4 regions of the Bacillus sp. 5RYD7K genome follow, and region 2 is predicted to be linked to each of the others. Evidence: riboswitches for the same ligand, from Rfam matches in the RefSeq annotation. Region 2 holds a riboswitch; each other region holds the start of a gene.
The links. A riboswitch is a leader RNA that binds a small molecule or an ion and turns the genes downstream of it on or off. The one in region 2 is predicted to bind thiamine pyrophosphate.
Positions count from the first base shown of each region.

Region 1: it holds a riboswitch for thiamine pyrophosphate, as region 2 does, so the genes downstream of both, ACQE26_RS16095 (acetylornithine deacetylase) here and tenA (thiaminase II) in region 2, are expected to answer to the same signal.
Region 3: it holds a riboswitch for thiamine pyrophosphate, as region 2 does, so the genes downstream of both, thiC (phosphomethylpyrimidine synthase ThiC) here and tenA (thiaminase II) in region 2, are expected to answer to the same signal.
Region 4: it holds a riboswitch for thiamine pyrophosphate, as region 2 does, so the genes downstream of both, ACQE26_RS17125 (ECF transporter S component) here and tenA (thiaminase II) in region 2, are expected to answer to the same signal.

Region 1 is NZ_CP191200.1:3,278,722-3,286,959, forward strand. Features, by position in the region: gene divIVA (septum site-determining protein DivIVA) at 1-449, opposite strand, end outside; gene ACQE26_RS16065 (YlmH family RNA-binding protein) at 545-1,315, opposite strand; gene ACQE26_RS16070 (YggT family protein) at 1,377-1,655, opposite strand; gene sepF (cell division protein SepF) at 1,662-2,120, opposite strand; gene ACQE26_RS16080 (YggS family pyridoxal phosphate-dependent enzyme) at 2,117-2,809, opposite strand; gene pgeF (peptidoglycan editing factor PgeF) at 2,816-3,652, opposite strand; gene ACQE26_RS16090 (YlmC/YmxH family sporulation protein) at 3,805-4,056, opposite strand; gene ACQE26_RS16095 (acetylornithine deacetylase) at 4,117-5,397, opposite strand; TPP riboswitch at 5,470-5,578, opposite strand; gene ACQE26_RS16100 (ABC transporter ATP-binding protein) at 5,583-6,380, opposite strand; gene sigG (RNA polymerase sporulation sigma factor SigG) at 6,508-7,290, opposite strand; gene sigE (RNA polymerase sporulation sigma factor SigE) at 7,431-8,150, opposite strand; gene spoIIGA (sigma-E processing peptidase SpoIIGA) at 8,208-8,238, opposite strand, start outside.
Region 2 is NZ_CP191200.1:3,670,449-3,678,686, reverse strand. Features, by position in the region: gene yjbM (GTP diphosphokinase) at 1-36, shown strand, start outside; gene ACQE26_RS17990 (NAD kinase) at 53-853, shown strand; gene ACQE26_RS17985 (RluA family pseudouridine synthase) at 868-1,761, shown strand; gene prpE (bis(5'-nucleosyl)-tetraphosphatase PrpE) at 1,795-2,544, opposite strand; gene ACQE26_RS17975 (monovalent cation:proton antiporter family protein) at 2,771-4,615, shown strand; TPP riboswitch at 4,668-4,776, shown strand; gene tenA (thiaminase II) at 4,862-5,569, shown strand; gene tenI (thiazole tautomerase TenI) at 5,547-6,155, shown strand; gene thiO (glycine oxidase ThiO) at 6,148-7,257, shown strand; gene thiS (sulfur carrier protein ThiS) at 7,254-7,457, shown strand; gene thiG (thiazole synthase) at 7,454-8,224, shown strand; gene ACQE26_RS17945 (thiazole biosynthesis adenylyltransferase ThiF) at 8,221-8,238, shown strand, end outside.
Region 3 is NZ_CP191200.1:3,927,088-3,935,325, reverse strand. Features, by position in the region: tRNA gene ACQE26_RS19400 (tRNA-Asn) at 1-56, shown strand, start outside; tRNA gene ACQE26_RS19395 (tRNA-Ser) at 62-152, shown strand; tRNA gene ACQE26_RS19390 (tRNA-Glu) at 189-260, shown strand; tRNA gene ACQE26_RS19385 (tRNA-Val) at 271-346, shown strand; tRNA gene ACQE26_RS19380 (tRNA-Met) at 354-430, shown strand; tRNA gene ACQE26_RS19375 (tRNA-Asp) at 437-513, shown strand; tRNA gene ACQE26_RS19370 (tRNA-Phe) at 526-601, shown strand; tRNA gene ACQE26_RS19365 (tRNA-Thr) at 605-677, shown strand; tRNA gene ACQE26_RS19360 (tRNA-Tyr) at 689-773, shown strand; tRNA gene ACQE26_RS19355 (tRNA-Trp) at 784-857, shown strand; tRNA gene ACQE26_RS19350 (tRNA-His) at 887-962, shown strand; tRNA gene ACQE26_RS19345 (tRNA-Gln) at 972-1,043, shown strand; tRNA gene ACQE26_RS19340 (tRNA-Gly) at 1,095-1,169, shown strand; tRNA gene ACQE26_RS19335 (tRNA-Cys) at 1,176-1,246, shown strand; tRNA gene ACQE26_RS19330 (tRNA-Leu) at 1,254-1,342, shown strand; tRNA gene ACQE26_RS19325 (tRNA-Leu) at 1,588-1,669, shown strand; partial or broken gene ACQE26_RS19320 (Na+/H+ antiporter NhaC family protein) at 1,767-1,936, shown strand; partial or broken gene ACQE26_RS19315 (Type 1 glutamine amidotransferase-like domain-containing protein) at 2,056-2,310, shown strand; TPP riboswitch at 2,360-2,470, shown strand; gene thiC (phosphomethylpyrimidine synthase ThiC) at 2,593-4,365, shown strand; gene ACQE26_RS19305 (FAD-binding oxidoreductase) at 4,409-5,764, opposite strand; gene ACQE26_RS19300 (FbpB family small basic protein) at 6,019-6,204, shown strand; gene ACQE26_RS19295 (ABC transporter substrate-binding protein) at 6,201-7,928, shown strand; gene ACQE26_RS19290 (ABC transporter permease) at 7,995-8,238, shown strand, end outside.
Region 4 is NZ_CP191200.1:3,530,191-3,536,689, forward strand. Features, by position in the region: gene ACQE26_RS17115 (transcriptional regulator SplA domain-containing protein) at 1-108, opposite strand, end outside; gene ACQE26_RS17120 (glycosyl hydrolase family 18 protein) at 200-1,462, opposite strand; TPP riboswitch at 1,611-1,724, shown strand; gene ACQE26_RS17125 (ECF transporter S component) at 1,906-2,505, shown strand; gene ACQE26_RS17130 (ABC transporter ATP-binding protein) at 2,492-4,129, shown strand; gene thiX (HMP/thiamine ABC transporter permease ThiX) at 4,104-4,865, shown strand; gene ACQE26_RS17140 (STAS domain-containing protein) at 4,911-5,744, opposite strand; gene isp (serine protease Isp) at 5,964-6,499, shown strand, end outside.

The DNA of each region.
Region 1 (8,238 bases), 390 kb from region 2:
TGATCCCAATCATCGTTTTTCAGCAGATCAAGCTGCGCCTCAATCAGCATTTGGAAACGCGTTCTGAACACTTTAGACTGTTTTTTCAGCTCTTCAATTTCCATTGCGATTTTTCTTGATTTGGAAAGCGACTCATTGATGATTCGATCAGCATTTTTTTCTGCTTCACGGACGATCAGCTTCGCCTCTTTCTGCGAATTGCGCTTTACGTCTTCTGCCGCTTCTTGAGCTACGAGAATTGACTTATTCAGCGTTTCTTCAATATTGGCAAAGTGTCCGATTTTTTCATCCAGCTCGTTCACTTTCGCCTCAAGCTCCGTTTTTTTACGGAGTGCGATTTCGTAGTCTTTTCTGACCTGCATTAAAAATTCATTTACTTCATCTTCATCATATCCGCGAAAACCTTTTGTAAACGTTTTGTTATGGATATCATTCGGCGTTAATGGCATATTGCCACCTCCATTTTTACATTTCAGTACGGTTATCTAGTTCACATTATAAAACAAATACGGCCATAGATGGAGAAAAAATCTGAAAAAACGACTCATTTTTGCCGTTCGAATGTGACTTTCCATTTGTCTTTTTTCGTTTTTCCGTCTACTTTTGTCAAACTGCATCGTCCGAAGCCCCGAATCGAAAGCATGTCCCCTTCAGCAACCTGATAGGACGGATCCTCAACGGCTTTCCAATTCACCTTAACGAGCCCGTTTTTCACAAGGGTCTGCGCTTTCTGCCGGGATTGCCTGCTCATCGAAGCGCAGACGGCGTCGAGACGCAATGAAGAAACCGTGTCATCCCTTATTTCGACATCTGAAGCGGGAATGTGAAGGGCCGAAAGCTCGATTTTCTCAAGCTTTACCGGCGCTTTGCCTGCTTTGGTCAGCTGGGTGCCGACAAAATCGGCGATTTCACCGGAAACGATAAGCTGCACGGCTTCCTCTGAGAAAATCAGGTCGCCGTATTTCTGCCGTTTTAAGCCGATCCCCATTAATGATCCGAGAAGAGAGCGGTGATCGATGCTGACGAATTTTTCAGCGTATTGAACGTCAAAGGCCTGAAGCTCAAAATCATCTTGTCCAGGTTCCATATATTCAGGGTATAAAATCGCGCGTTTGCGCTCAGCTCTGTCATATCCCCCAAAAAAGGCAAGACCGCACGCATCGCCGATGACGGCTTTTACAATCACCTGTTCCCGCGGATCTAAGAAATCAGTCAGCTTCATCCGATATTGGTCCAGGACAATCTCTTTCCATTCAAGCGCCTGGTCGATAAAAGGCCGCTCGTCGTGTCTGAAGTGCTGGTAAATATCGCTCATGTTCTTTCCTTTCTATGTAAAGAGGCTTGGCTGGTGCCAAGCCCGTATCAAACTGTCGCATTCAAGTATACATTGCGATCATGCGGTATAGGCCCCAAAGTCCCGTCGTGGCAAACCGAAGCACGATAATCGCTACAATCGGGGATATATCCAGCATGGCAATGGGCGGAATGATCCTTCTGAACGGCTCTAAATACGGTTCGCAAATCGATGCGAGAAACCGTCCGACCGCCGTTTCTCTCGTACTCGGCACCCATGACATAAAGATGTAGATAATCAGGGCAAACGAGTAGATGTAAATTAAATAACTCAGAACGGAAAAAATTTGATAAAGAATCATCCTGCTTTACCACCTCTGATGTTCGTCTTCATTTATAAGCTCCGAAATCGTGCCGGAAACATCGACATTATCAGGCGTGCACAGAAAAATATCCGAACCGATTCTTTGAATGTCGCCGCCGATGGCATAGACGGTTCCGCTTAAAAAGTCGACGATTCTTTTCGCCTGATCATGCTGGATGCGCTGAAGATTGACGACAACCGCCCGCCTGTTCTTTAAATGATCGGCGATTTCCTGCGCTTCCGCATATACACGCGGTTCACTCAACACCACTTTAGAGGATTTCTGAACACTTTGCAAGCTTACTACGTTCTGTTTGCCCGCAGGCTTCTGAGCGTAGGCACTCTGTTTATCTTTTTGCTGTTCATGCTCTTCCGGACGATCCTGCTCCGTTTCAATGTATTCGTATTCGTACTCCTCCTCATCCATTGAGAAAAAGTTTTTCAGTTTATTTTTCATGCTCATTTGTTTACACCCCCCGTTTCATTTCCGACTAATGAAGAGCCGATTCTGATAAAAGTAGCGCCCTCTTCAACAGCGATTTCATAATCATTTGACATGCCCATTGACAGTTCCCGGCACGGTGCGTTTGTCTGGTTCAGCTTTTGCACCTGGTCCCTCAGATCACGCAATTGCCGGAAACAGGCTCTGATTGTTTCTGTATCGTCTGTCAGGGGAGCCATCGTCATCAGGCCCTCTACAGAAATGTTTCTAAACTCAGAAAGCTCTCTGATAAAGGGGATGACCTCCTCTGTTTTCAAACCGTGCTTAGACGGCTCAAGCGAAGTATTCACCTGCACAAAACAGCGAACCGCATGCTGCGCCCGTTTTTCAATTTCTTTAGCCAATGACAGTCTGTCTAAGGAATGTATATAAGATACACGGTCAACGACGGCCTTCACCTTTCTGGACTGAAGACTGCCGATAAAGTGCCACACGGGGCTGCCTTTGATGACATCCTGCTTACGGATAAGCTCGGCATCCCGGTTTTCTCCCAGACTTGTAATACCGGCATCCACGGCCTCTTGAGCCCTTTCGGCTGATACGTATTTTGTAACCGCGATGACGGTTACATCTTCGGGGCTTCGGCCCGATCTGTTACATGCTTCGTTTATTCTTTCGTTTATATGTCGTAATTGATCAGCAACACGCAAGATAACTTATGCCTCCTTCATTCCGATAAAGGACATCATGCGTCCCGTTTTTCCTTTGTCGCGGCGATGTGAAAAGAATAGTTCACGCTCTTGTTCGGTGCATAAACCGCTGACTGAAATGTTTTCTTCCGGAATGCCGCAATGTATCAGAAGAAGGCGGTTGACCTCTTTTAAATCAAGCTGATACCGGCCTTTTTCCGTTTCGCGTATGGCGGATTCTGCGGAAAACGGCAGCGCCCGGACTTCATTGATGACGCGGTCGTCGACGGTATAGCTGTCCGCGCTGATGGACGGACCGATGACGGCCTGAATATCTGTTAAGCGGGAACCTTCTTCGTTTACCCAGCGTTCCGTCATGATGCGCCCGATTTGTCTGACCGTCCCCTTCCATCCGGCATGGGCAGCGCCGATTATGGATTTCACCGGGTCATAAAAATACAAAGGCACACAGTCTGCAAAACACAGGCCCAAAAAAAGATCCGTATCTTTCGTATAGAGCCCGTCAGTCCCGCGGAATGCGGAGGAATAGTCTCTCGCCCCTTTTCCTTTATCTCCCGCTGTCACGCATCGGACGCGGTTTTCATGTGTCTGATCGGCGAATACCCAGGAATCCAGATCAGTACCGCATAAGGACGCTATGATTTCACGGTTTTTCACAACATCATGAGCTTCGTCCCGGACGTGCAATCCGGTATTTAATGACTCATACGGAGGATTGCTGACACCGCCGTTTTTCGTTGTGAATCCGGCGATGACCTTTGTGTTATGCTGATTCACACAGTTCCAGTCTTCTATCATGAGTGCCGAGGGGGTGGTAAAACTAAACGGGTGATATGTATTCATGAAGATCCAACCTTTCGACAAACATTAAAAAGCGAATTTCCCACTCATTTTAACACAATTTTAAGCATACGTTTAGCGGCTGATTGAAAAATGAAATAAATAAATGTGCCGGAAACATTGAGATTTCCGGCTTTTTACAAGTAAAGGGAGGATTATGCTCCCCCCTTTGGTTCGTTTACACGCACTAAGATGACATCTTCCCCAATTTTAACTATATTTCGCCAAGGAATGATCATTTCCTCTTCTTTTCCGAAAAAACCGAGAACTTTTCCGCTGCCGCCTAAAATAATCGCCTGAATTTTTCCCGTTGTCACGTTAATATCAATATCACCGATGCTTCCGAGTTTTTTTCCGTTCGACACGTTTACTACATCTTTTATTTGAAATTCAGATATGCTGATCATTTGTATCACGCCCTTTGCCCGTTCTTTTTCCTATTATATGAGCGGCCGGGCTGAACCTTGTCACATCGGGCAATCTTTTTTGCGGCTGCACCAGGTGTGGATAAATCTCAGCATGATTTTCGTATAGTCCATCAGCTCATCGACGGACACTTCTTCGTTTACGGAATGGGCGTTTTTTAAATCGCCGGGTCCGTATATGACGCTTGGAATCCCGGCATGATAAAGCCATCCTCCGTCTGTTACGGTTTGGGAAACATCGATGACGGGCTCCTGTTGTTTGACGGCTGAGTGCGATTCCGCCAGAACAGAAACGGCCGGATGGTTCGGGTCGATTTCCAGCGCCGGGAACACCTCTCCTCTGTCTTCAATCATGGAAGACCCGCCCCATTTGAACACCGGCCTGTTTTCCCTGAGCCACAGATCACCGTCAGAGACACGATTGATATAGTCTTCGATTTCTGCCACAGCTTGTTCGTGCGTTTCGTTCGGGTAAAAGTGGACGGTAATCCATAATCGGCATTCATCGGCGACAAACGCTGCGTGCCTTCCCCCTTCAATAACGGCGGGGTTGATCGTATTGGTGCCTGGTGAAAAGCCGGGATAGCTTTTCGTTACCGCCCAGTGGCGTTCCAGCTCTCCCAAGGCAGTGATGATTTTCGCCATTTTTTCGATTGCGCTCGCTCCGAATGTGCCTCCGCCCGCATGAATCATATTGCGCCTCATGCCGTCATGAAATGTTTGTTTGCTTTTCAATTCTATCCAGCCGGTGATGACTCCGCCCTGCCCTTGAATATGCAGGCTGCTCGTATCCGCGACAACCGCAAAATCCGCGTGATAGCCGCGTTTGCAGCATTCCAGCGTCCCCGCCTCGCCGACTTCTTCTCCGATCACAGACTGTACAATGAGGTCGCCCGGAAGCTCAATGCCGGCATCATGGATCAGCTTCAGAGAAAAAAGAACACACGCCAATCCGCCTTTCATATCAGCGGCGCCTCTTCCGATCAGCATGCCGGCTTTAACGAGCGGCTGAAACGGGTCAGAGTCCCAGTCTTCATCCCTGACTTCGGCTACGTCAATGTGTCCGTTTAAAATCAGGCTTTGATGCCCGCTTGAATCTGTCCCTTTTAAAACACCGACTACGTTCGGATCTTCCGGATACACATCCCACATATCGACCGAGCAGCCCATTTCTTTTAAAAATCCGGCCACCCACTTCTGAGCATCTGCTGTATTTCTTGCAGGCGGAGCCGGTGTCGGAAAGGCGATCAACCTTTCAGCAATATGTATTAAATCGCCCCGCCGTTTATCCGCCTGCTGCAGCAGCATGTCAAGCTGGTTCATTGAACATCTCTCCTTTTGCTGTATTAAAAAACCCGTTTCATCCAATGAAACGGGTAAAAACGGACTTTCCTCCGCTTTTTTTCACCGCTTCCCTCCGCCGGCATGATCCGGATCAGGTCCGTTAAGGGTTGAGACTAACATCTCTCTCAGCTGCATGTCAGCAGCACCCCCAGGGTGAATTGATTTTATTTGACGGATGATGCCGCTTTTGCACACGTTAAAAATGGACGGCCGTTGTTCCATAAGACATTGACAGGCATATCGAAAAACGCTGTAAGCCGCTCGTCAGAAAGCATGTCCTTGATTTTCCCGGCAGCGAACACCTCGCCTTGTTTTAAAAGCAGCGCCTGATCAAATACCGGCAGAATTTCTTCAGCATGATGAGTGACATAAAGGATGGACGGCGCATTTTCTTTTTCAGCGATCGACGTTATCGTATCCAGCAGCTGCTCTCTTGCCATAAAATCGAGACCCGTCACGGGCTCATCCAAAATCAGCAGTTCCGGATCAGCCATAAGCGCCCGCGCAATCAGCGCTCTTTGCCTTTCCCCCTGAGATAACGTTTCATACCGTCTGTCCGCGAAACTGATGGCGCCTAAATCCTTCAGAAGACCGATCGCTTTTTCCCTCACTTGTTCACTCGGCGTTTCGTAAAGCCCGATTGAAGCGTACGCGCCGCTGAGGGCGATTTCAAAAGCAGAATCCGCGGCATATAATTTGTGCTGAAGACCCGCTGAAACAAGACCGATTTTTTTTCTGAGCCTGTCACCGAGCTCTGTTTTGCCGAATTGATGGCCGAGCACCTGCATCTCTCCTGAAGTGGGAAAGTAATAAGAACATAACATATTCAGCAAGGCTGTTTTTCCGGCTCCGTTCAGTCCGAACAGCACCCAATTTTCGTTTTTCTCAACGCGCCAGTTGATATCTTTCAAAATCCATTGGCCGTTTCTTTTTAATGACACATTGTCCAGCTGTAAAATCATTGCAGTTCCCCCGTTTATTTGTTTCAATTTTCTTAAAACTTTTACACATTAGAATACATCACTTTTTCGCAAACGTAAACCGGCGCACGAAAAAAGCCTTTAAAACAATGTTTAAAGGCTTTCTCCGTTATTGATGGATATTCTTATTCATTTGTTTAATGGCTGCCTTTTCAAGCCTTGAGACCTGAGCTTGGGATATGCCGATTTCTTCTGCGACTTCCATTTGGGTTTTCCCCTGGAAAAAGCGTTTTCGCAAAATCATTTTTTCCCGTTCGTTCAGTCTTCTCATGCCTTCTTTCAGAGCGAGCTCCTCAATCCATTGTGTATCCTTATTGCGCTCATCGCTGATCTGGTCCATCACGTAAATCGGATCGCCGCCGTCATTATAAATCGGCTCAAACAGTGATACCGGATCTTGGATGGCGTCAAGGGCAAACACAATTTCTTCATGGGGCACTTCAAGAACTTTGGCGATTTCCTCTGCTGTCGGCTCCCTGCTTGTCTCACTGATTAACCGCTCCCTTACTTGAAGCGCTTTATATGCGATATCGCGAAGCGACCTCGAGACGCGGATCGGATTGTTATCCCGCAAATATCTGCGGATTTCTCCGATAATCATCGGTACAGCGTATGTTGAAAACTTAACATTATGGCTTAGGTCAAAATTATCAATGGATTTCATTAGTCCGATGCAGCCGACCTGAAATAAGTCATCAACATACTCTCCTCTGTTGTTAAACCTCTGAATGACGCTTAAGACAAGGCGCAGGTTGCCGTTTACAAGCTTTTCCCTCGCTGAATCATCGCCCTCATCCTGCAATTGCTTAAACAGCTTTCTCATCTCTTCATTCTTGAGTACCGGTAATTTGGAGGTATCCACCCCGCAAATTTCGACTTTATTTCTTGACACGTTTTTCCCTCCCACTAGGAGCTGCTGTACAACGTTAAGTATCTCCTCGGGTGGGAAAAATATGCACCGCCATTTTACAGAAATAAACATCCGGCACCGGCAATCCTTGCAGCAGTAAGGACTGTCAGATGGAAAAAATTTTACACCATTTTGTTAAACTCTTTTCTCAGTCTTTTAATAATCCGCTTTTCGAGCCGGGAGATATAAGATTGTGAAATCCCCATCATGTCGGCTACATCTTTTTGTGTTTTTTCTTCTTCACCGACAAGCCCGAATCGCAGTTCCATGATCTGCTTTTCTCTATCATTTAATTGCTCAAGCGCTTTTTTCAAAAGTTTTTTATCCACATTGGCTTCAATGTCTTTTGTAATAATATCATCATCTGTGCCGAGCACATCCGAAAGCAGCAGTTCGTTTCCGTCCCAATCAATGTTCAGCGGTTCATCAAAGGACACCTCTGAACGGATTTTATTGTTTCGGCGCAAGTACATTAAAATTTCGTTTTCAATACATCGTGACGCGTAGGTTGCGAGTTTGATTTTCTTTTCCGGATTAAACGTGTTTACCGCTTTGATTAAACCGATTGTGCCGATGCTGATTAAGTCCTCGATATTGATGCCGGTGTTTTCGAATTTGCGGGCAATGTAAACGACAAGGCGTAAGTTTCTCTCAATCAGGATGGCCCGCGCCGCCTGATCCCCGCTCGGCAGCTTTAATAAGAGCACCTGCTCCTCTTCTTTAGACAAAGGCGGCGGCAGCGCTTCGCTCCCTCCTATGTAATATACTTCATCACTTTTCAGTCCGAGTTTCATCAGCCATTTATACCATAAATAAGTCAGACGCAGCTTAAGTTTTTTCATCTTCCTCCCCCTTCTAAATACAATGCGTTTTGAGTATGATGAATAACAGACTTTTCGTCAGGATACATGCTTCACAGCCTTCCCGGTC
Region 2 (8,238 bases):
TTTTCACGAAAGAAAAAAGCGGGAGGCCACCAGTAGAAAGGAGGGGAATGGCATGAAATTTGCCGTTTCTTCAAAAGGAGACGAAGTTTCAGATACACTGAAAAGCAAAATACAGGCGTATTTACTTGATTTTGATATGACCTTGGATGAAAAAGAGCCGGAAATTGTTATTTCCGTCGGCGGTGACGGAACGCTTCTCTACGCATTCCACAGATACAGCGACCGTCTGGATAAAACGGCTTTTGTCGGGGTTCACACGGGGCATTTGGGTTTTTATGCCGATTGGGTTCCGCAGGAGATAGAAAAGCTTGTTCTTGCCATCGCCAAAACGCCGTATCATACCGTGGAATATCCCCTTCTTGAAGTGGTTGTCACTTATCATGATGAAGAGCGTGAAGAACGGTATCTGGCTTTGAATGAATGTACAATCAAAAGCATAGAAGGCAGTCTCGTCGCTGACGTTGAAATTAAAGGCCAGCTGTTTGAAACGTTCAGGGGAGACGGTTTATGTCTGTCAACGCCTTCCGGAAGCACGGCTTATAATAAAGCGTTAGGCGGCGCGATCATCCATCCTTCCATCAGAGCGATTCAGCTCGCGGAAATGGCATCCATCAACAACAGAGTGTTCAGGACTGTCGGTTCGCCGCTTTTGCTTCCCGATCATCATAACTGTGTCATCAAACCGAGAAACGACGTCGACTTCCAAGTCACAATTGATCATTTGACCTTGCTGCATAAGGATGTCAAATCTATTCTATGCCGGGTGGCAAATGAAAAAGTCAGATTTGCAAGATTCCGCCCTTTTCCGTTTTGGAAAAGAGTGCAGGACTCCTTTATCGGAAAAGGCGAATAGAAAGAGGAAACGGATTGAACAACTTTTTTATCCAAAAGAATATTTCAGCCCGGGAAGCCGGCATGACGGTAAAAGAATATACGGCGCAGCTCGGCATTTCGAAACGGCTTCTCGCTGACATCAAATTCGGCGGGGGAGATCTTCTTGTCAATGGAGAGCATGTAACCGTCCGCGCCGTATTAGCGGCAGGGGATGTGCTTAGGATTGAATTTCCAAAGGAGCATGTGAGTGAAACGCTTTTGCCTGAGCCGGTTCCGCTTGACATTCTTTATGAAGATGACCATGTGCTGGTGGTCAATAAACAGCCGTTTGTTTCCTCAATTCCATCACGGGAACACCCGTCGGAAAGCATCGCTAACGGAGTGATCAGCCATTACTTAAAAAGCGGCGTACAGTCCACGGTTCATCTCGTCACCCGTCTTGACAGGGATACGTCGGGAGCGATGCTGATCGCCAAGCATCGGCTTGCTCATTCTCTTTTGTCGGCAGCGCAGAAGAAGGGGCTTGTCAGCAGGCGGTATCTCGCTGTCGTACACGGCGTCATGCAGCAGAAAGAAGGAACGGTGGACGCGCCCATCGGCAGAAAACCCGGCAGCATTATTGAGCGGATGGTAACGCCGGAGGGACAAAAAGCGGTAACGCATTTTCAAACAGAAAAAACCGGACGTGTGTTTACGCTTGCGCAGTTGCGGCTTGAGACGGGGCGGACGCATCAAATCCGGGTGCACATGAGTTACCTCGGCCATCCGTTAGTCGGTGATACGCTGTACGGCGGAAAAAACGAGGGAATTGCACGGCAGGCGCTTCACAGTGAGCGGCTTTCATTCGTACACCCCATAACAGGAGAAACGCTCGTTTTTCTTGCTCCCGTTCCTGACGATATGAAAACATTGATCGAACATATGTAAAGCCCGAACCGTTTACCGGTTTCGGGCTTTTTTTCATGTCTGACTGCCTTGATCCTCGCGAAAGCGTGAAGCATCATAGGGCATTGAGCTTTCCACAGAGACGGTTTCATGCTCCGGAAAGCGAAAGCCTGTCAGCTGATTCCCGAAGACGCATCCTGTATCAATGTTGATTGTACGGTTGACGATCCGGGGGCGTTTTACCGGGGTATGGCCGTAAACAATCCATGCCTTACCTTCATAGGCAGCGGCCCAGTCTCTTCTGACGGGTCTGCCGTCGGGATACGTTTCACCCGTGATATCGCCGTACAACACAAATTCTTTTACCTTACGCGAGTATTTACCGATATCGTCAGCTTTTATGCCGGCGTGGGCGACAACGAGATCGCCATTATGTAAAATGTCATAAAGCGGCGCTGACTCATATAATCGGATAAATTGTCTGGAGACTTCCGTTCTGTCGGCGGGAGACAGCTCTTTCAGTTCGGCTGCCGTCGTTTCCAGTCCGTGCATCACTTTTACGGGGTTTCCTTTTAAGTAACGATACAGTTTGTTGCAATGATTTCCCGGGACATAACGGACGATGCCTTTTTCATATGCTTTTGCCACGAAACGCATCACATCTACGGATTTGGGGCCTCTGTCTGTTAAATCCCCCGCAAAGACAAGCGTTCTGTCTTCAGAATGGACGGGCATTCCGTCTTTCACTTCATATCCGAGCTTTTGCATTAACGCGATCATTTCGTCATAACATCCGTGTATATCGCTGATGATGTCATAAGCCATTCTGTCAGCCTCCCTTTTCCGGTTTTTTATTTATTATGGGACTAATTCCTTTACCTAATTACGCTGTTTTGGTACAAATTAAAAAAAGAATTTGAAGAATTAATGCCTTATCACTTTTTTTTCGCCGCCAGCCTTGTTAGAATATGCGTTATGTTTTTAAAAAAAGTAAGGTATTGCCCGCTTTAAGCGGGCTTTTATAACCCTTGTTTTAAGGAGGTATTTACAAATGGAACACACATCAGTCGCTTCTTTAGTCGTCGTTCTGATCGTCGCTTTTTTGACGCCGCTCCTTTTACATCGGTTTAAGCTCAGCATTCCGGTCGTCGTCGCGGAAATCATCATGGGGCTTATTATCGGAAAAAGCGGCCTGAATCTCGTCGTTCAGGGAGACACGTGGCTGGAGACGCTGTCTGTTCTCGGCTTTATCTTTTTAATGTTTTTAAGCGGATTGGAAATTGACTTTTCGTCATTTGAGAAAGGGAAGAAAAAACAATTCCTTCCGAACGGCAAGGAAGCACCCAATACGTTTTCTGCCGCACTGATCATATTTTTCGGCATCTTTATTTTATCATTGCTGCTGTCCTATGCCTTTGTATTAGCCGGTTTTATTCAAAACGCATTTTTAATGACGCTTATTATTTCGACAATATCACTCGGTGTGGTCGTTCCGACTTTAAAGGAAGAACGGATCATGAATTCAAATATCGGCCAGATTATTCTGCTTGTCGCCGTTATTGCGGACTTGGCTACGATGATTCTGCTCGCTTTCTTTTCTTCTCTTTACGGGGAAGACAGCGGAAATATGTGGCTTCTTTTGATTCTCTTTGCCGCGGGTGTGGTGCTGTATTTCTTCGGCAGGATCTTTAAACACCGCTCATTTGTGCAGTCGATGTCTAAAGGCACCGTCCAGATCGGCACGCGAGCCATTTTTACACTGATTATCGTGCTTGTCGCTTTATCGGAATCTCTCGGGGCGGAAAATATTCTCGGTGCATTTTTAGCAGGCGTTTTGGTATCGCTTCTGTCGCCGAATAAAGAAATGGTGGAGCAGCTGGATTCATTCGGCTACGGGTTTTTAATTCCGATCTTTTTCGTCATGGTCGGGGTAAAGCTGGACATATGGACGCTTTTCCAAGATCCGAAAACATTGACGATGATTCCGCTGCTTCTGCTGGCGCTGTTTATCAGCAAAATGTTCCCGGTGTTTTATTTAAAGAAATGGTATGACAAAAGAACCGTGTTTGCTTCGGGGTTTTTGCTGACTTCTACGCTGTCGCTTGTTATCGCGGCGGCTACGATCGGAGAAAGGCTTCACATTATCAGCGCCAATATGTCCGGCGCGCTGACTTTGGTTGCGGTTATCGCCAGCATCATCTCACCGATCGGCTTTAAAAAATTATTCAAGCGGCAAAGTGCGCCGCAGGAAAAAAAGCGCATTACATTTATCGGCGCCAACCAAATGACGCTTCCGGTGACGCTGGAGCTGCCTGATGAGGAATATGATGTGCGGGTCGTCCATGTGTATCAGGAAAATGCCGGGGAAAAGCTTGCGGAATCCGTTTTTTCTGTTGAAACGATTTCTGATTACGAGCCCGGCACGCTTGAGTCGCACGGTATTTTTAAAACGGATATTCTTGTCGTGGCGACGGGAAATGAAGATGTGAACGCTGAAATCGCCTTAATGGCGAAAGAGAAAGGGACTGAGCGTATCATCGCAAGCGTCGGCTCGGTTGAACATGAAACAAAACTGAAGGAAGAGGGCATCAGTATTTTTTCTATCCTTCTGTCTACAAAGACGCTCTTGCGCGCATTAATTGAGGCGCCGGGCGTGATGAACCTTCTGACGAATGAAGAGTCTTCGCTTTATCAGATCAATCTGGAAAACACAGCGTATGACGGCATTATTCTGCGCGAATTTCCGCTGATGGGCGATGTGATTTTCGTCCGGATTTTCAGAGGTGTGGACAGCATCGTTCCGCACGGGGACACGAGGCTGAAAACAGGAGACCGTCTCATCGTTACGGGCTCGCGCAACTACGTGTCGGAGCTGAGAAAAATCCTTGAAGCTTGACCAAATTGCATTTCGTGATAAGATAGAAGGCATAACAAGTAAATGATAATCGTATGACCACTAGGGGTGTCCTTCATAAGGGCTGAGATAAAAGTGAGACTTTTAGACCCTCATAACTTGAACAGGTTCAGACCTGCGTAGGGAAGTGGAGCGGTATTTTTTGGGTTCCTTTTATCCAGATAAATTCCAAACCACTTTTCCGATGCGGGAAAGTGGTTTTTTTATTTTATCAGGGGGGAAAACTTTATGACATTTTCTGAAGAATGCAGACTGGCGGCAGCCGAATGGTGGGACGGAAGCTTTGTTCATCCGTTTGTAACAGGGATCGGTGACGGAAGCCTGCCGTTAGATCGTTTCAGTTATTATGTGCTGCAAGATTCCTACTACTTGACGCATTTTGCAAAAGTTCAGGCGTTTGCAGCCGCATATGCCGAAGACTTGTTTACGACGGGAAGGATGGCGGGCCACGCTCAGGGCACATATGAAGCGGAAATGGCGCTGCACCGCGAATTTACGGAGCTTTTAGGGATTACAGAAGAAGAGCGTGCGGCATTTAAGCCGGCACCGACAGCCTATTCTTATACGTCTCATATGTACAGATCGGTGATGAGCGGCCGTTTTGGAGAAATTTTAGCCGCGCTTCTGCCCTGCTATTGGCTTTATTATGAAGTTGGCGAACGCTTAAAGGAATGCAAACCGGAACATCCGATTTACGAAAAATGGATCAGTACATACGGCGGAGACTGGTTCAGACAGCAGGTCGAAGAACAGATCAGCCGTTTTGACGAGATTGCTGAAAACAGCACAGAGGAAATCCGCGCGAAAATGAAAGAGAATTTTGTGATTTCAAGCTATTATGAATATCAATTTTGGGGAATGGCTTATCAAAAAGAAGGCTGGTCGGAGAAGGGCGGAAAAGAGGTGGAGTCCTTTGGAGCTGCACGCCGTAACTGATAATCGCAAACCCGTTGCCGAGCTGGCCGAGGATATTCTATCGATTCAGCGCGAAGTGAGCTTTATCCATATCCGTGAGCGGGGCAAAACAGCGGGAGAGATCATGCAGCTTTTGTCACTGTTGAAAAAAGGCGGTGCGGATAAGGACAAATTGATCATCAATGATCGGGCAGATATCGCGCTTTTTGCCAATATACAACGTGTTCAGCTTCCGTCCAGCAGCTTTTCCGTAAAGCAGGTGCGGAGCAGATTTCCCCATCTCCATATCGGACGTTCGGTTCATTCACTGCAAGAAGCCGTCCAAGCTGAAAAAGAAGATGCGGATTACGTGGTGTTCGGCCATGTGTTTGAAACGGAATGTAAACAAGGACTTGAGGCAAGAGGCATCGGCCTGCTTTCAGATATCACACGTACGCTTTCCATCCCCGTCATTGCAATCGGCGGAATGACACTGCAGACGATCGGGCTCACAAAGCAGGCGAAACCGGACGGAATTGCCGTTATGTCGGGCATTTTCTCAGCTGAAAACCCTGAGGAGGCGGCAAAACGGTATGCACGCGCGGTGAGGGGGGCTGATGATGAATAAGCACTATGATACGGCGGTTATCGGGGGCGGAATTATCGGATGCGCCATTTCTTATGAGCTGGCGAAGATGCAGCAGAACGTTGTCTTGTTTGAAGACGGAGCAATCGGCCGAAAAACGACAAGCGCTGCGGCGGGAATGCTTGGCGCTCATGCGGAATGTGAAAACCGTGATGCGTTTTTTGATTTTGCTATGCACAGCCAAAGGCTGTATGATGCGGCAGGGCAAGAGCTTGAGGAAGCCAGCGGCATTAACATCAGGCGCCATAACGGCGGAATGCTTAAATTGGCGTATACAGAAGAAGACATGACCCGTTTACGGAAGATGGATGATTTACCTTCCGTCACTTGGCTCTCAGCAGAAGAGGTTCTTGAAAAAGAGTCTTACGCTTCAAAGGACATTCTCGGCGCATATTTTATAAAAGACGATGTCCATGTCGAACCTTACTATGTTTGCAAAGCGTATGCAAAAGGGGCGCGGCGTTATGGCGCTGACATATATGAGCATACACAAGTCACTTCCGTAAAACGGATGAACGGGGAATACTGCATCACAACGTCCGGCGGGGATGTTTATGCTGACAAAGTCGCAGTTGCAAGCGGTGTATGGAGCGGCCGGTTTTTCAGCCAGCTTGGCTTGGGACAGCCTTTTTTCCCTGTGAAAGGAGAATGCCTCTCTGTGTGGAATGACGAAATCCCGCTGACCAAAACCCTTTACCATAATCAAAGTTATGTCGTTCCGAGAAAAAGCGGGCGGCTTGTCATCGGCGCCACGATGAAACGGGGCGACTGGAGCGACACGCCTGACGTCGGCGGGATTGAGGCTATCATTGCGAAAGCGAAAACCATGCTGCCCGCCATTGAACATATGAAAATAGACCGGTTTTGGGCGGGGCTCAGGCCGGGAACAAAAGACGGAAAGCCGTTTATCGGGCGGCATCCTGATAACAGCGGCATCATATTCGCCGCCGGCCATTTTCGAAACGGCATCTTGCTAGCTCCGGCAACGGCTGAAATGGTGCGGGATATGATCCTGGGAAGACAGGTTAAACATGAATGGGAAGAAGCGTTTCGAATTGATCGCAAGGAGGCTGTTCAAATATGATCCTTCAGCTGAACGGAAAACAAATTGATTGGAATCGAAAAGAGGGGACGGTTCAGGATTTGCTTGAATCGTATCAGCTTGATCAAAGAATCGTAGTTGTAGAAAGAAATAAAGAAATCATCGAAAAAAAGAATTATGAAAACACAAGTTTGTGTGATCGCGATGTCATCGAAATTGTCCATTTTGTAGGAGGCGGATGAGGATGTTAACAATAGGCGGAAAACAGTTTCAGTCAAGATTGCTGTTAGGCACGGGAAAATATCCGAGTTTTGAGATTCAGAAAGAGGCGGTGGCTGTCTCGGAATCAGATATTTTAACCTTTGCGGTGCGGCGGATGAATATCTTTGAACAGTCTCAGCCAAACTTTCTCGAACAGCTTGATTTGTCTAAGTACACGCTTCTGCCGAATACGGCCGGTGCCGCAACGGCTGAAGAGGCGGTCAGAATCGCCAGGCTTGCTAAAGCTTCAGGGCTTTGTGACATGATAAAAGTGGAAGTCATCGGATGCAGCCGGTCACTTTTGCCTGATCCGGTTGAAACGCTGAAAGCATCAGAGCAGCTGCTTGAAGAGGGATTTATCGTTCTTCCGTATACGTCAGATGATGTCGTGCTCGCAAGGCGTCTTGAGGAGCTCGGAGTCCATGCTATTATGCCGGGCGCTTCACCGATCGGTTCAGGCCAGGGAATTTTAAATCCGCTGAATCTGTCCTTCATCATTGAACAGGCGAAAGTTCCGGTCATTGTCGATGCCGGCATTGGTTCTTCAAAAGACGCTGCCTGCGCGATGGAGCTGGGAGCGGACGGCGTGTTATTAAATACCGCCGTGTCAGGCGCTGATGATCCGGTCAAAATGGCCCGGGCGATGAAGCTTGCCGTAGAAGCGGGCCGCCTTTCTTATGAAGCCGGGCGGATTCCGGTGAAAGATTACGGAACTGCAAGCAGTCCGCGGGACGGTCTTCCGGTATGACGGACAGATATTCC
Region 3 (8,238 bases), 260 kb from region 2:
AGAGCTATCGGCTGTTAACCGATCGGTCGTAGGTTCGAATCCTACCTGCGGAGCCATTTATGGAGAGCTGTCCGAGTGGCCGAAGGAGCACGATTGGAAATCGTGTAGGCGGTAACCCCGTCTCAAGGGTTCGAATCCCTTGCTCTCCGCCACTAATTATTGATACATAACAAACGAAAAAATACCAGGGCCCGTTGGTCAAGCGGTTAAGACACCGCCCTTTCACGGCGGTAACACGGGTTCGAATCCCGTACGGGTCACTTATATGATGGAGGATTAGCTCAGCTGGGAGAGCATCTGCCTTACAAGCAGAGGGTCGGCGGTTCGAGCCCGTCATCCTCCACCATTATCATCGCGGGGTGGAGCAGTTCGGTAGCTCGTCGGGCTCATAACCCGAAGGTCGCAGGTTCAAATCCTGCCCCCGCAACCAAAAAATGGTCCGGTAGTTCAGTTGGTTAGAATGCCTGCCTGTCACGCAGGAGGTCGCGGGTTCGAGTCCCGTCCGGACCGCCATTTATATAAAAAGGCTCGGTAGCTCAGTTGGTAGAGCAACGGACTGAAAATCCGTGTGTCGGCGGTTCGATTCCGTCCCGAGCCACCATTTGCCGGCCTAGCTCAATTGGTAGAGCAACTGACTTGTAATCAGTAGGTTGGGGGTTCAAGTCCTCTGGCCGGCACTCTAAATGATGGAGGGGTAGCGAAGTGGCTAAACGCGGCGGACTGTAAATCCGCTCCCTCAGGGTTCGGCAGTTCGAATCTGCCCCCCTCCACCATTTTATAAATAGGGGCATAGTTTAACGGTAGAACAGAGGTCTCCAAAACCTCCGGTGTGGGTTCGATTCCTACTGCCCCTGCCACTATATTATTTATTCATCTTTAGATTATGGCGGTTGTGGCGAAGTGGTTAACGCACCAGATTGTGGCTCTGGCACTCGTGGGTTCGATTCCCATCAATCGCCCCATATTATCATTGGGCTATAGCCAAGCGGTAAGGCAACGGACTTTGACTCCGTCATGCGTTGGTTCGAATCCAGCTAGCCCAGTTGCATTTTTTTGAAATAACTGCATAAGATGTATTAAGTTCTTTACATGCTGCGGAAGTAGTTCAGTGGTAGAACACCACCTTGCCAAGGTGGGGGTCGCGGGTTCGAATCCCGTCTTCCGCTCCAAATTACGGCGGCATAGCCAAGTGGTAAGGCAGAGGTCTGCAAAACCTTTATCCCCGGTTCGAATCCGGGTGTCGCCTTTCTTTTGCCGGGGTGGTGGAATTGGCAGACACACAGGACTTAAAATCCTGCGGTAGGTGACTACCGTGCCGGTTCAAGTCCGGCCCTCGGCACCAATTTAACTTAGGACGCAACATGTTAAATTGGTCATCAATTTTTATATTACAAAACATATATGAGAGTGATTTGCATATTGCAGATCACTTTTTTTATATAATAAAAGCGTCAAGACTATGAATATAAGTTTCTTGCTTGTATCGGGTATACTGCATTACCATTAAAAAAACTTCACTAAAACCGTTGACACTTTATAAAATACATGTTATATTTATATACGTCGGTTGAACACGACGTATTACATGCCGGTGTGGCGGAATTGGCAGACGCGCACGACTCAAAATCGTGTTCCTTCTGGAGTGCCGGTTCGACCCCGGCCACCGGTATAAAAAGGCTTCTACATATGTAGAAGCCTTTTTTGTTGTATGAAAATATCCTCCAAGGCTTGTGAAAAATGATAAGCCTGCGGGCGGTTATATCTTACTCGGGGTAACGCTGGCGGTTCAGATCCCATACCAGTTTATTATTAGCGGTCGGGGCCGTGTTTGCCAGCGGAACATGTTGTGAAATATGCTCGTTCGAAGCTTGTTCCAGCACTTATTGCTGCGGGGATCTCTGTTATTTTATACGGTGTCTTTTCATTTTTCAGATAGCAATGCGAAAAATATTAAAAAGGCGGTATCCAAAACGGAATACCGCCTTTTTAATGAGCTGTTATACTTGAGAAAAAAGAGGTGATGACGTTGAAGCAGATTATTGCAATGGGCGGCGGGGGGTTTTCCATGGAAGCTTTTGTCCTCACTATGACGGAGAAGCGGAGCGCCGGCCGGTGTATCACCGTCTGATTTCAGAAAACAAACTTCAGGAGGGCTATGCCGCTGATGACGGCGCTGCGCTTCATTATAAAAACGGTCAGCTGTTCCGGTCTGTCTCTTCCCGGGAAACAGCAAAAGGTTACAGGGTTTTTGATACTGAAGAAGGCGTAAGGGAAACAGAGCTTCCAGTCACTCTGTTATCTGAATCTTGATAATATACTTTTTTTTCTATGCAAATTATGTTACGATGAAACCGAAATTAATAGTTACTGGGGGTGCCCGTCTGATCGGGCTGAGAGAGAAGCGGCGGCTTCTTAACCCTTTGGACCTGATCTGGTTCGTACCAGCGTGGGGAAGTAAAGGTTTTATTATTGTTGAGGAAAACAATAATAGTTTCTTTCTGACTGCAAAACCGGGTTCTCCAATGAATCCGGTTTTTTTGTGCTGGTGCTGAGCTTGGTTCTGTTATTCAAATGGATAAGGGAGAGATTTGTATGCAAAATCAATCAGTACAGCAAGCGAACATTTCTATTATGTCGAGTTTTTCAGGCAGTAAAAAGGTTTATGTAAAGGGTTCTTCGCCTGACATACGAGTGCCGATGCGGGAAATCAGCCTTAGTCCGACAACGGGGGCGTTCGGGGAAGAGGAGAACCCGCCGGTCCGTGTTTATGATACGAGCGGACCGTATACAGACCCGGATGTACAAATTCAAATTCATGAAGGTCTGAAGCCGCTCCGCACAAAGTGGATTACAAAGCGCGGCGATGTGGAGGAATATAACGGACGGACCGTGAAACCTGAGGACAACGGCTATAAAAAAGAGGGCCGTGCCGCCGAATATCCCGGTTTACAGCGGAAACCGCTGCGGGCCAAGGCAGGGAAAAATGTGACACAATTGCATTATGCGAGAAAAGGCATCATTACGCCGGAAATGGAGTTTATCGCAATTCGCGAGCATGTGTCTCCCGAATTTGTCAGAGACGAGGTAGCCAGCGGCCGGGCGATCATTCCGTCAAATATTAATCATCCTGAAAGTGAACCGATGATTATCGGCAGGAATTTTCATGTGAAAATCAATGCCAATATCGGCAACTCAGCTGTTACATCTTCTATTGAAGAAGAAGTTGAAAAAATGACGTGGGCGATTCGCTGGGGCGCCGATACGATGATGGACTTATCCACCGGGAAAGATATTCATACGACACGTGAATGGATCATCCGCAATTGCCCCGTACCTGTGGGGACGGTGCCGATTTACCAGGCGCTTGAAAAAGTAAACGGCATCGCTGAGGATTTAACGTGGGACATTTATCGAGACACATTGATTGAGCAGGCGGAGCAAGGCGTGGATTATTTCACCATCCATGCCGGCGTATTGCTTCGTTACGTCCCGTTAACGGCTAAACGCACGACGGGAATCGTATCCCGCGGCGGGGCGATTATGGCGCAATGGTGCCTGGCTCACCATCAGGAAAGCTTTCTGTACACGCACTTTGAAGAAATCTGTGAAATTATGAAGACGTATGATATTGCATTTTCTCTTGGAGATGGGCTGCGTCCCGGCTCGATTGCGGATGCTAATGATGAAGCGCAGTTTGCGGAATTGGAGACTCTCGGAGAATTGACGGAAATCGCGTGGAAGCACGATGTGCAAGTGATGATCGAAGGACCGGGTCATGTGCCGATGCATAAAATTAAAGAGAACATGGACAAACAGCTGGAAATTTGTAAAGAGGCGCCTTTTTATACACTCGGCCCATTAACGACTGATATCGCTCCGGGCTATGACCATATTACTTCGGCGATCGGCGCGGCGATGATCGGCTGGTACGGGACGGCGATGCTTTGTTATGTCACGCCGAAGGAGCATTTGGGCCTGCCGAATCGTAATGATGTAAGAGAGGGAGTCATTACGTATAAAATCGCGGCCCATGCGGCAGACCTTGCCAAAGGGCATCCGGGTGCTCAGATCCGGGATGACGCTCTATCTAAGGCGCGGTTTGAATTCCGGTGGCGCGATCAATTTCATTTGTCGCTTGATCCTGAAAGAGCAATGGAATATCACGATGAAACGCTGCCGGCTGAAGGCGCAAAAACGGCTCACTTCTGTTCGATGTGCGGCCCGAAGTTCTGCAGCATGAGAATTTCTCAGGATATTCGCGATTATGCGAAAGAAAACGGTCTGACTGAAGACGACGCCCTCAATGAAGGATTAAAAGAAAAAGCAAAAGAGTTTGTCGAGAAGGGAAGCCATTTATATCAATAAAAAAGAAAAGATGAGGATGGAGTGTGACCATCTTCATCTTTTTTTAGAAAAACGGTGACCGGCGAAACGGCGGAATGCTCTGCTCAAAGCGGAATACGTTTTCCGGGTCATACTTCGTTTTGACTTGGCGGAGGCGGTCGACATTTCCTCCGTAATATGTCCGCAGCCAGTTTCTGATGTCTATATCAGGCCAATTTACGTAATCCCCCATCGTTTCTCTTGAAAGAGACGTTCTCAGCTCTTCGATCCAGCGGACGTTTTGTCTTTCCTCTTCAGGAGATGTCCAGTTTGTTATATATTCCTGGGCAATGATTGCGTCGCGATAGTAGAATGCCGTTTGATCCGGAGCGATCCGTCCGGCCGCCCCGCCGAGAGATTGCTGCCAGACACTGGCGTTTTTATTCGGAGCGTGCTCCAAGTAGTATTTTAAAGCAGAAATTGCGCGTGTGGACAATGGTTTTTCAATAAAGGAGCCTGACCGCTTCATCTTTTGCGGCTCATTGCCTCCCGGGCTGTTAAAAAAGGCTGCCGCTCTGATAAACGGAACTGTCTTGACCATGCCGCTTGTCGGGTTTCCCGCTTTCATTAACGGAGCCAGCAGTTCTTTCAGCTCATTTTTTGTTCCGATAAATTGGCCGAGCGCTTCTATGCGGTTGACTTCTTTAGGCCAAAACTGAATGGATGAAGTAAGCCGGTTATCTGTAAATGGAGCCCAGCGCTGCCACATATTAAATACCTCTTCGAAATCATCCCAGCCCCAAGTGACAGAAAAAACAGTCACGTACGAGATCGGCACGGCTTTAAACACCATGGATGTGACAATGCCGAAGTTGCCGCCGCCTCCGCCCTGAGACGCCCAAAATAAATCAGGATGCTTTGAGCGGTTGACTGTTATCAATTCAGCACCCGCTTTTTCGTCTGCTGTGATCATCTCGAGTTGGAGGAGACGATCGCAAGTCAGGCCGGCAGCCCTTGTTAAATATCCGATTCCTCCTCCGAGCGCCAGCCCCGTGATTCCCACATTTGCAATGGTTCCCGCGGGAAGAGTCAAGCCGTACCGCCAGAGTGTCCGGTACACTTCTCCCAAATCGGCACCCGCTTCAATCGAGACCAGCCGCTTATCTTTATTCACTCTTATTTTCTTCATTTCACTGAGATCAATGACAAGCCCGTCATTTAACAGGGAAAAATTCTCGTAGCTGTGTCTTCCGCCTCTGATGCGGAAAGGCACGTTATTCTCACGCGCCCATCTCAGTGCATTGACGGCATCATGTTTGTTTTGGCAAAACACAATGATGTCCGGATATCTTTGCAGGCTTAAATTGATATTGGTTCTTGCTTCATTATAGTCGGGGTCATCTTTTCTGACGATGCGCCCGGTCAATGTTGTCTTTTCCACACTCTCACTCTCTTTCATCGGGATCTGTTATTTCTTCTAACATATGCGGAAAAATAAGAGAGTGTATGAGGAAAACCCCCGGAATGAAACGATATTTTAAATTATAGTTGACAGGTAGGGATTGTATGAATTAACATAGTCAGTACATATTTCCAAACGTTGGCTGATCGGATCACCGAAGGCTCTTATCTTGTAAACAGATAAGGGCCTTTTTTTGCGTGAAAGCCATTGGATGAAAAGCGGAGGGATGAAAAGTGGCGTTAAAAAAGGCATCACATGTGCGCAAAAAAAGTAAAAAGCGAAAAAAGTACAGAAAACACACATTGAATTTCGAATTGCTTGTGGAGAAAAACAAACGGGAGATTATGAGAAATGAGGAACAGATGGAGCAGATTTATATAAAGATAGATGAAAAGCATGCGGGGGTTCGATCAAAATGAAGGGGAACACTTTGAGGATGAAAACAACGGGCATCATACTCGCGCTGTCGGTATCATTCATGTTATCAGGGTGCGCGTTAGGGAGTGCCGGAGAAGAACCGTCTTCTGCGGCGGATAAAAAACAGGAAACGCGTATCGCCCATGTCAAAACAAAGAAATTTAAAGCTTCTCATCCGGAGGCGCTTCCCGTTAAATCGAAAGCCAGAACGGACACTTTTGTTGCGGGGATTTCCGCGCCGGGGGGAGTGTTTCTGCCGTACTTTTATGAAAACGGCTGGGATGGAAATGCGACAGATCCTATTTTTGAACCGTTAGTCAAGCTGGATAAAACGGGTAAGCCCGCACCGGCACTTGCTGAAAGCTGGACTATTTCCAAAGATCAGCTTACCTACACGTTCCGCTTAAGAAAAAATCTCGTTTTCAGTGATGGTTCGCCGCTCACCGCAAAGGATGCCGCATTCACTTTAACACTGCTGCATGATCCCGCTTACGCAGGCTATGAAGATATCACCACGGCCTATATTAAAGGCGGCAAGGCTTATAAAGAAGGAAAAGCAAAGACGATAGAGGGCATTCGCGTCCTTGATGACAGAACCATTAAAATCACGACTGAGAAAGTCAGTGCGAAGTCGCTGCTTCTTTTAGGCGGGCAGGTGCTGTCGGAAGCTTACTACGGAAAGAATTATCGGTTCGGCAAACTGGACTATTTAAAAGAGCTTTATGCCAAACCGCTCGGAGCGGGGCCTTATCAATTTACAGAATACCTCCCGGGACAGGAAATACGCTATCAGGCTAATAAACACTATTATTCCGGAAAACCGAAAACAGAAAAGCTGATTTATAAAATTATTGATCCGTCAACTTCTCTTCAGCTGTTTGAAACGGGTGATCTTGATTACGCTTCATTTTCTCCTGATGATGATACGGTTGAGCATTTAAAAAGCCTCGGTTTTGCGAATATAAGCGTCTCGGTCGTGAATGATTACGGGCTTGTGTACGTGAATCATAAGCGTCCGCCTTTTCAGGATAAGAAAGTGTCTCAAGCGCTTATTTACGGCCTGGACCGTCAGAAAATCGTCGATGTCCGCTTTAAACATTACGGAGAAGTCGCTAATGTGCCGGTGTCTCCGGTTTCGTGGGCTTATGATGACAAAGGAGTCAATCCGTACACGTTTAATCCGGAAAAAGCCAAGAAGCTTCTTGATGAAGCAGGCTGGAAAACGGGGAAAGACGGCGTGCGTGAAAAAAACGGCAAAAAGCTTGAAATCAGCTATTACACGTCTAAAGCGGATGATGATTTCATCCCGATCGCGAAAGAAAATTACGCGGACATCGGAATCTCATTAAAACCGGAAGTGATGGATTTTAATACAGAGGTAGCGAAAATAAATGATAAACAGTACGATCTTGCCGCCGTTTCCACCTCGCAGATTCTTGATCCGAATGACACGGTGGAAAAGCTTGCTTCCGGCCATCCCAATAATGTGACGGGGTATTCCAATCCGAAAGCGGACCGGCTGATCGAGAAAGGAGCCGGCACGCTTGATATCAGCAAAAGAAAAGAGATTTATCACCAGCTGTACCGGGAGCTCGGGGAAAACCCGCCTTACATTCTGATTCATTACCGTCAGAGCGCAAGGGCGGTCAGCGGAAAAATAAAAGGGCTTGAGTCTGACAATTATTCGGGAATCAGTTCGAGTCTCTCAAACGTGTCAATTCAGTAGAACAATGGCGCAAAATACCCGGTATCCAGGGTATTTTGCCCTTTCAGCGGAAGGGAGAGGCTTTTTGTGAAACGGTATGCCGCAGAACGGTTCATTCAAATGCTTGTGATCTTATTCGGTACGTCCTTTATTATTTTTTTCTTATTCGCGATGCTGCCGGGCGATTACATTGATTCCAATGTCAACCTGACCCCGGAGAGGGCGAAGGAGCTAAAAGCGCTTTACGGCCTGGATCAGCCGATTTGGCAGCGTTATGTGACGTGGCTCGGCAATGTGCTCAGCGGAGATTTGGGATTCTCTTTGAAGTATC
Region 4 (6,499 bases), 140 kb from region 2:
TGAAAGTAAATGATAGGATTCATGCAGCATGAGCGCGTATTCCCCTTCTTTTGTCGGGTGCGGTACATACTCAGCCTCGTTGATATATTGCTCTTCCCTTTTCTTCACAGAACAGACCTCCTTTTCAACTTTAGATTGTCCAAAAGAAGATCCGTTATCATAAGAAAGAAAAACTCTCCGAAAAAGCGGGATAATGCGGTTATATCTTTCGGATGGTGAAAAAGTTCCGCAACAGCCACGGACCCGGTTTGAAACCGAGCGTTAATTGCCACGCGCCGATCGCCTGCAGTCCGAATTCCCGCACGAGAACCATTTTTTCACTCATGCTCCGCACATCCTCGAACCATACTTCATGCGTTCTTCCATTTTCATCCGTATACCGGAAGTAAGGGGAACGATCCCTCTGAGAGTAGCGGATCACTGATTGATATTTCATGGCGGTTTCCATGGCGCGCTGATTGGAGATCGCCGATCCGATCGTCCCGGGGCGGTACGGAATCACCCAATCATATCCGTACAGCGGTACACCGAGAATCACCTTTCTTCTCGGCACTCTGCTGATGGCAAAATTGATGGTTTCTCTGACCTCCGTCAAAGGCGCTACGGGTCCCGGCTCACTGCCGGCGTGGTGCCAGTCGTACGCCATGATGAACATATAATCGACGACGGCTCCGATTCCGCCGTAATCATATCCCCTCAGCCACGGCACCGCTTCATTTGTTTTCGCCGGAACCGATATCGTTAGCGCGAGCTGGTGCTCTGAGAGCCGGGTTTTTAACTGCCGGAGAAATCCTGTAAACAGGTCCCGGTCGGCTTCCCTGATCCGTTCAAAATCAATATTTACACCGCCGTATCCCTTTCTTACGGTCAGGTAGACGATATTAGTGACGAGGTTCGTTCTCGCCGTCGGGTTCTGCAGGACTTGATGGGCTAATTCCGGGCTGAACCCTCCTTCTGTCAGATTCGTGATAACCGCAAGCGGCCGCACTCTGTTTTGCCATGTGGTTTCTATCGCGGTTCTGTCGTTTAAATCATTCATGATATCTCCGTTTGGGCCAAAATGATATTCAAACAAAGAAATCGCCGATGAATAGGGTGCAAAATCATTAATGAGCTCTCTGTCCGCTTCAGGTGTCCGAATGACGTAAAATTGCAGGGTTCCCGCCAAATAGTTGGAGATATCCGGAATTCTCACTTTTAAACCCGGCCGCAGCCGGTTCGGCGGAATATCCGGGTTTGCCTGCATCAGCTGCATCTGCGGCACATAAGTCTTACTTGCGATAACGGCATACGTATCATTCGGCTGAACCGTATATTCATTAAGAGGGATTAAAAGCGCCTGCCCCGGAACGATATTCGTTTCCTCAAGCCCGTTGACGCTTCTGATGCTGTCAACAGGGTATCCGTACTTTCTGCTGATGGAAAATAACGAGTCGCCAGACTGCACTGTATGAACAAACATAGATGTCCTCCGTTTCCTTTTGATCAAAAGGGCTCTTCTTATCTTTATGAATGATCTTCCGGTCCGATTCCAAACTCTGTTTAGAGAAAGGCTGTTTACAAATCAGATATGATCAACTATGATGATGTCATCATAAAAAACTGTATAGGAAAAGCACTAGGGGTGCTGTTATCGGCTGAGATAAAACATGCGGCAGGCGTGTTTTGATCCCTTATAACCCGATCTGGATAATACCAGCGTGGGGAAGTGCAGATTGACCGGAGCGCAGGGTTTTTTCCATGCGTTTTCGTTCTGCTGCTGCATATTCCCTCGGATATGCAGTTTTTTATTTTTCATTAAAAAACGGGGGAGGACACTGCAATATGAAACTTACGATCAATCGTCTTTCGTAAAATCAACTCTTTCATACATACGACTATCCGATAAGAAAGCAGGAGATCACAATGAAAAATTGGAAAATGAGAGAAATTGTCGTCATGTCCGTCATCAGTGTTGTATTCGCTGTCGTTTATTTATTATCAACTCATGCAAGCAATATAGCGGCAGGGTTTTTCGGCCGGATGAGCTACGAACCGATTTACGGTATTTGGTTTATCGTCTCGGTGATTGCCGCCTACATTATTCAAAAACCGGGAGCGGCGCTTGTTTCTGAAATCATCGCCGCGTTTGTAGAGTGTTTACTCGGAAATCCGTCAGGGCCGATGGTGATTCTGATCGGCATCGCGCAGGGAATCGGTGCAGAAGCGGTCTTTTTTGCGACACGCTGGCGGGTGTATACCCTGCCCGTGCTCCTTTTATCCGGTATGGGGTCTTCTGTTGCGAGCTTCATTTATGACTTGTTCATTTCCGGATACTCTGTTTTGAATCCGGGTTTATTAGTTGTCATGCTTCTCATCCGCCTGGTCTCAGGTGCGCTTCTTGCCGGCCTTCTCGGCAAAGCAATCAGTGATGCGCTGGCTTACACAGGGGTGCTGAACGGCATGGCGCTCGGAAAAGAATTCAAGAAGAAAAAGAAACAGGTGAACCAAGATGCAGGCATCTGAACCCCTTCTATCGGTCCGCCGTCTTACCTTTTCTTATGAGCAGGATGAGAAGCCTGTTTTTCAAGACGTGTCATTTCAGCTCCGCAAAGGAGAACGGGTTTTATTGCTCGGGCCGAGCGGATGCGGTAAAAGCTCGCTCGCACTTTGTTTAAACGGTCTGTATCCGGAAGCCTGCGATGCAGTTCAAACGGGAACCGTTTCCTTATACGGAACACATCTTTCGGACCTGTCAGAACCCGCCGCCCGATCCATCGGCGTCGTGTTTCAAGATCCGGATCAGCAGTTTTGCATGCTGACGGTTGAAGATGAAATAGCCTTCGGTCTGGAAAATTTGCAATATACAAAAGAAGAGATGGACTCAATTATTGAGGACGTTTTGGAAAAATTAGAAATCACTCATCTGAAAACACGGACGATCGCCTCGCTGTCAGGCGGTTCAAAACAAAAGGTCGCGCTCGCTTGTATCATTGCGATGGAACCGGAACTCATTATTTTAGACGAACCGACGGCACAGCTTGATCCATATTCCGTGCGGGAATTGGTGCGGCTGATCAAAGAACTGCAGGCCGAAAAAGGCTTCGGACTTCTCGTTATCGAGCATCAGCTTGATCATTGGGCGCCATGGATAGACAGGACGATTGTCCTTGACGGAACGGGTCAGAAGGTGATGGACGGAGAGACCGACGCGATCTTTGAAACAAAACTTGAAGAGCTGACGCAGCTCGGCATTCCGATTCCGCGGGTGATCTCATTGCAGAAGCACGTCAGCATCCCTTTTACATTGTGCAAGGAAAGACTGTTTCAAGAACCTGTACCGCCCTTTCCCGGCCCCCGGCCCGCCGCGCTTTCGGCAGAGGACGCGCTGAGTGTTCACGGGCTGTCATTCACAAGAGGAACGGACACCATTTTTCAAGACGTGAGCTTTTCCGTAAAAAAAGGGTCAATCACCGCGATTGCCGGCCCTAACGGAACCGGAAAATCCACGCTCCTGTCCGCCGCGGCCAAGCTCATCCGCCCTGTGAGCGGAGACATCAAAATAGACGGCAGACCGGTAGATTCCTATTCGGAAAAAGAGCTTCGGCGCCTGATGGGGTATGTTTTCCAAAATCCTGAACACCAGTTTGTCACAGATTCCGTCATTCAAGAGCTCTTGTTCGGCTTTGAAAACGGTCAAGCCGCAAAGGAGAAAGCTCTTCAGCTCTTAACCCGGTTCGGCCTGAGACGCTATGCCTCACAGCATCCGTTCTCTTTAAGCCAAGGACAAAAGCGCAGGCTCAGCGTCGCGACGATGCTTATGCATCAGGTGAAAGTTTTGCTGCTTGATGAACCGACTTTCGGGCAGGACGCAAAAACGGCGCGTGAGTGCATGCTGATGCTTCAGGAGATCCAAAAGGAAGGAACGGCTGTTTTAATGGTGACACATAATATGGAGCTCGTCTCAGATTATGCCGATTCGATCCTTGTGCTCTGCGGCACGAAGCTGGTGTACCGCGGAACGCCGGACTCATTGTTTTCCGATCATATCGGAATCGCGGAGCGGGCGCATTTAGCTTTGCCGCTGCGGTATGAATGGATGAAACACGACAGGAGGCGGAGAAATGAACCTGCGGCTGGAGGCTGTTAACCCGTCAATTAAGGCGGCGGCTGTTTTGTTATGCGTCATTATGCTGTCGTTTATTTATAACCCGTACACGCCTGCTTTGTTTTATATTATCATTGCCGGAGGCGTCCTCTTGGCGGGACGTGTGCCGCTGAAAAAATGGCTGCTGTTTACGGTTCCATTTGTCATTCTTGCCTTCGGATCTTTATGGACAGCCGCCGTATTCGGACACGTCCCGACAACCGAAAGCAATCTGTTGTTTAAGCTCGGACCGATTGCCGTCAACAGTGATAATGCGACGCTCGGGATTTCTATCGCGTTTCGTATTTTATGTTTTTCCGCTTTGTCGATGATGTTTCTTTTCACAACCGATCCGATTCTGTTTATGCTCAGTCTGATTCAGCAATGTAAGCTCCCGCCGAAGCTTGCTTACGGCGTGATCGCCGGGTTCCGGTTTCTTCCTCTTCTGAAAGATGAAATCCTGATTATCAGACAGGCGCACAGAATCAGAGGCGCGGCATCTGATTCCGGGCTGAAAGGAAAGCTCTTTGCCTTCAGGCGCTTTACCATCCCGCTTTTGGCAGGCGCCATCAGAAAGGCGGAACGCACAGCGATCGCAATGGAATCTAAAGGCTTTACAGGGAGCCGAAACCGCACGTTTTACAGAACGGTTACTGTGCGCCGCGCCGACTGGTTCTTTTTCATGCTCGTGCTCCTTTTATTCGGCGCAAGCTGTCTCATTTCACTGTTGTTTGTATAAAAACAGGCCGCCGGAGTGATTCGGCAGCCTGTTTTTATATGTATGTTACTGATGATAATTGAGAGCCTGGGCGAGGTTGGATTTAATCGTAATATCCGAGAAATTAATGCCGAGCTGTACGGCGGTTTGGGCAATTTCCGGCCTGATCCCGGATAAAGTGGACGAAACGCCGATCAGGTTCAGCGCCTCAATTAATTTAAAAATCTGGTGCGCCACCATTGTATCGACAACCACTACGCCCGACAAGTCGATTAACAGATGCTCAATCAGCCGGTTTGCACATGTACTCAGCGTATTTTCAAGAATGTATTTGGCGCGTTCCGTGTCAATATTGCCGACAAGCGGCAGAAGCCCCGTCCGATTGCTCAGCGTAATAACCGGCGAGCTTAATTCTAAAATCATTTCTCTTTGCGCATTCAGCTGCATTTTCGAATTATATTCGGCGTGATCGACAAATGTGTAAATCGTAAAATCAAATACTTGAACGATTAAATTCTCCCATCTCTTCCTTTCTCCCTCGGCAAACGAAGATTCATGTTTATCGGCAAACGCATCATAATAACTGATGTACAGTCTCCGGTTTCTCATGAATTCACGAACCACATACTGGACCGGGGTATCCAGATGCTTCTGGTCTTTCGCAAGCTCAATCACCCATCGCTCGAACTCTTCTAAAAATTCTTTTTCCGGCATGATATACATTTTATTAATATACCGGTAAAATTCTTTATCTTGCTCCATCAGCTCTTCTATGATGACGGGATTTGTCAAAGAGTAAATCGAATTCGGATCCGAATCTTCCATCGTTTCAATCCATTCTTTCGCAATTTGATCCACCCGTTCGGAAAAATAGTCGTACAATGCTTCATTTATCTTCATACCTCTTCTCCTTTCCCATTTCCAATTATAGCGTCAGCTGATGCCGAATCAAAATAAAAGCCGTTGAACCATCCAATTATTTGAAATTATTTAGTGCAATAGATTGCGCCTTTTTTATCAAAATGCTTCAAATGACTCTTCCCGAACGGCATAATCTGCCATAAAATAGTAGCAACACCCTTGAATCCACTCGCAAGCATAAAAAAGGAGGGCTTTTTTATGAATGGTGAAATGCGGTTGATTCCTTATGTCACGGATGAGCAGATCATGGATGTGAACGAGCTTCCTGAGGGTATTAAAGTGATTAAGGCGCCAGAATTGTGGGCAAAAGGGTTTAAAGGAAAGGATATTAAAATCGCGGTGCTTGATACAGGCTGCGACATTAATCATCCTGATTTGAAAGACCGGGTTATCGGCGGAAAAAACTTCACCGATGATGACGAAGGCAAAGAAGACGCGATTTCCGATTACAACGGCCACGGGACACATGTTTCCGGAACGATTGCCGCCAATGATTCAAACGGCGGAATTTCAGGTGTTGCGCCGGAAGCGAGCCTTTTAATCGTTAAAGTTCTCGGCGGTCAAAACGGCAGCGGCAAATACGAATGGATTATTAACGGCATCAACTACGCCGTTGAACAAAAGGCGGACATTATTTCCATGTCACTCGGCGGGCCGAACGATGTGCCTGAACTGAAAGAAGCCGTCACAAATGCGGTAAAAAGCGGTGTACTGGTCGTTTGCGCAGCAGGAAA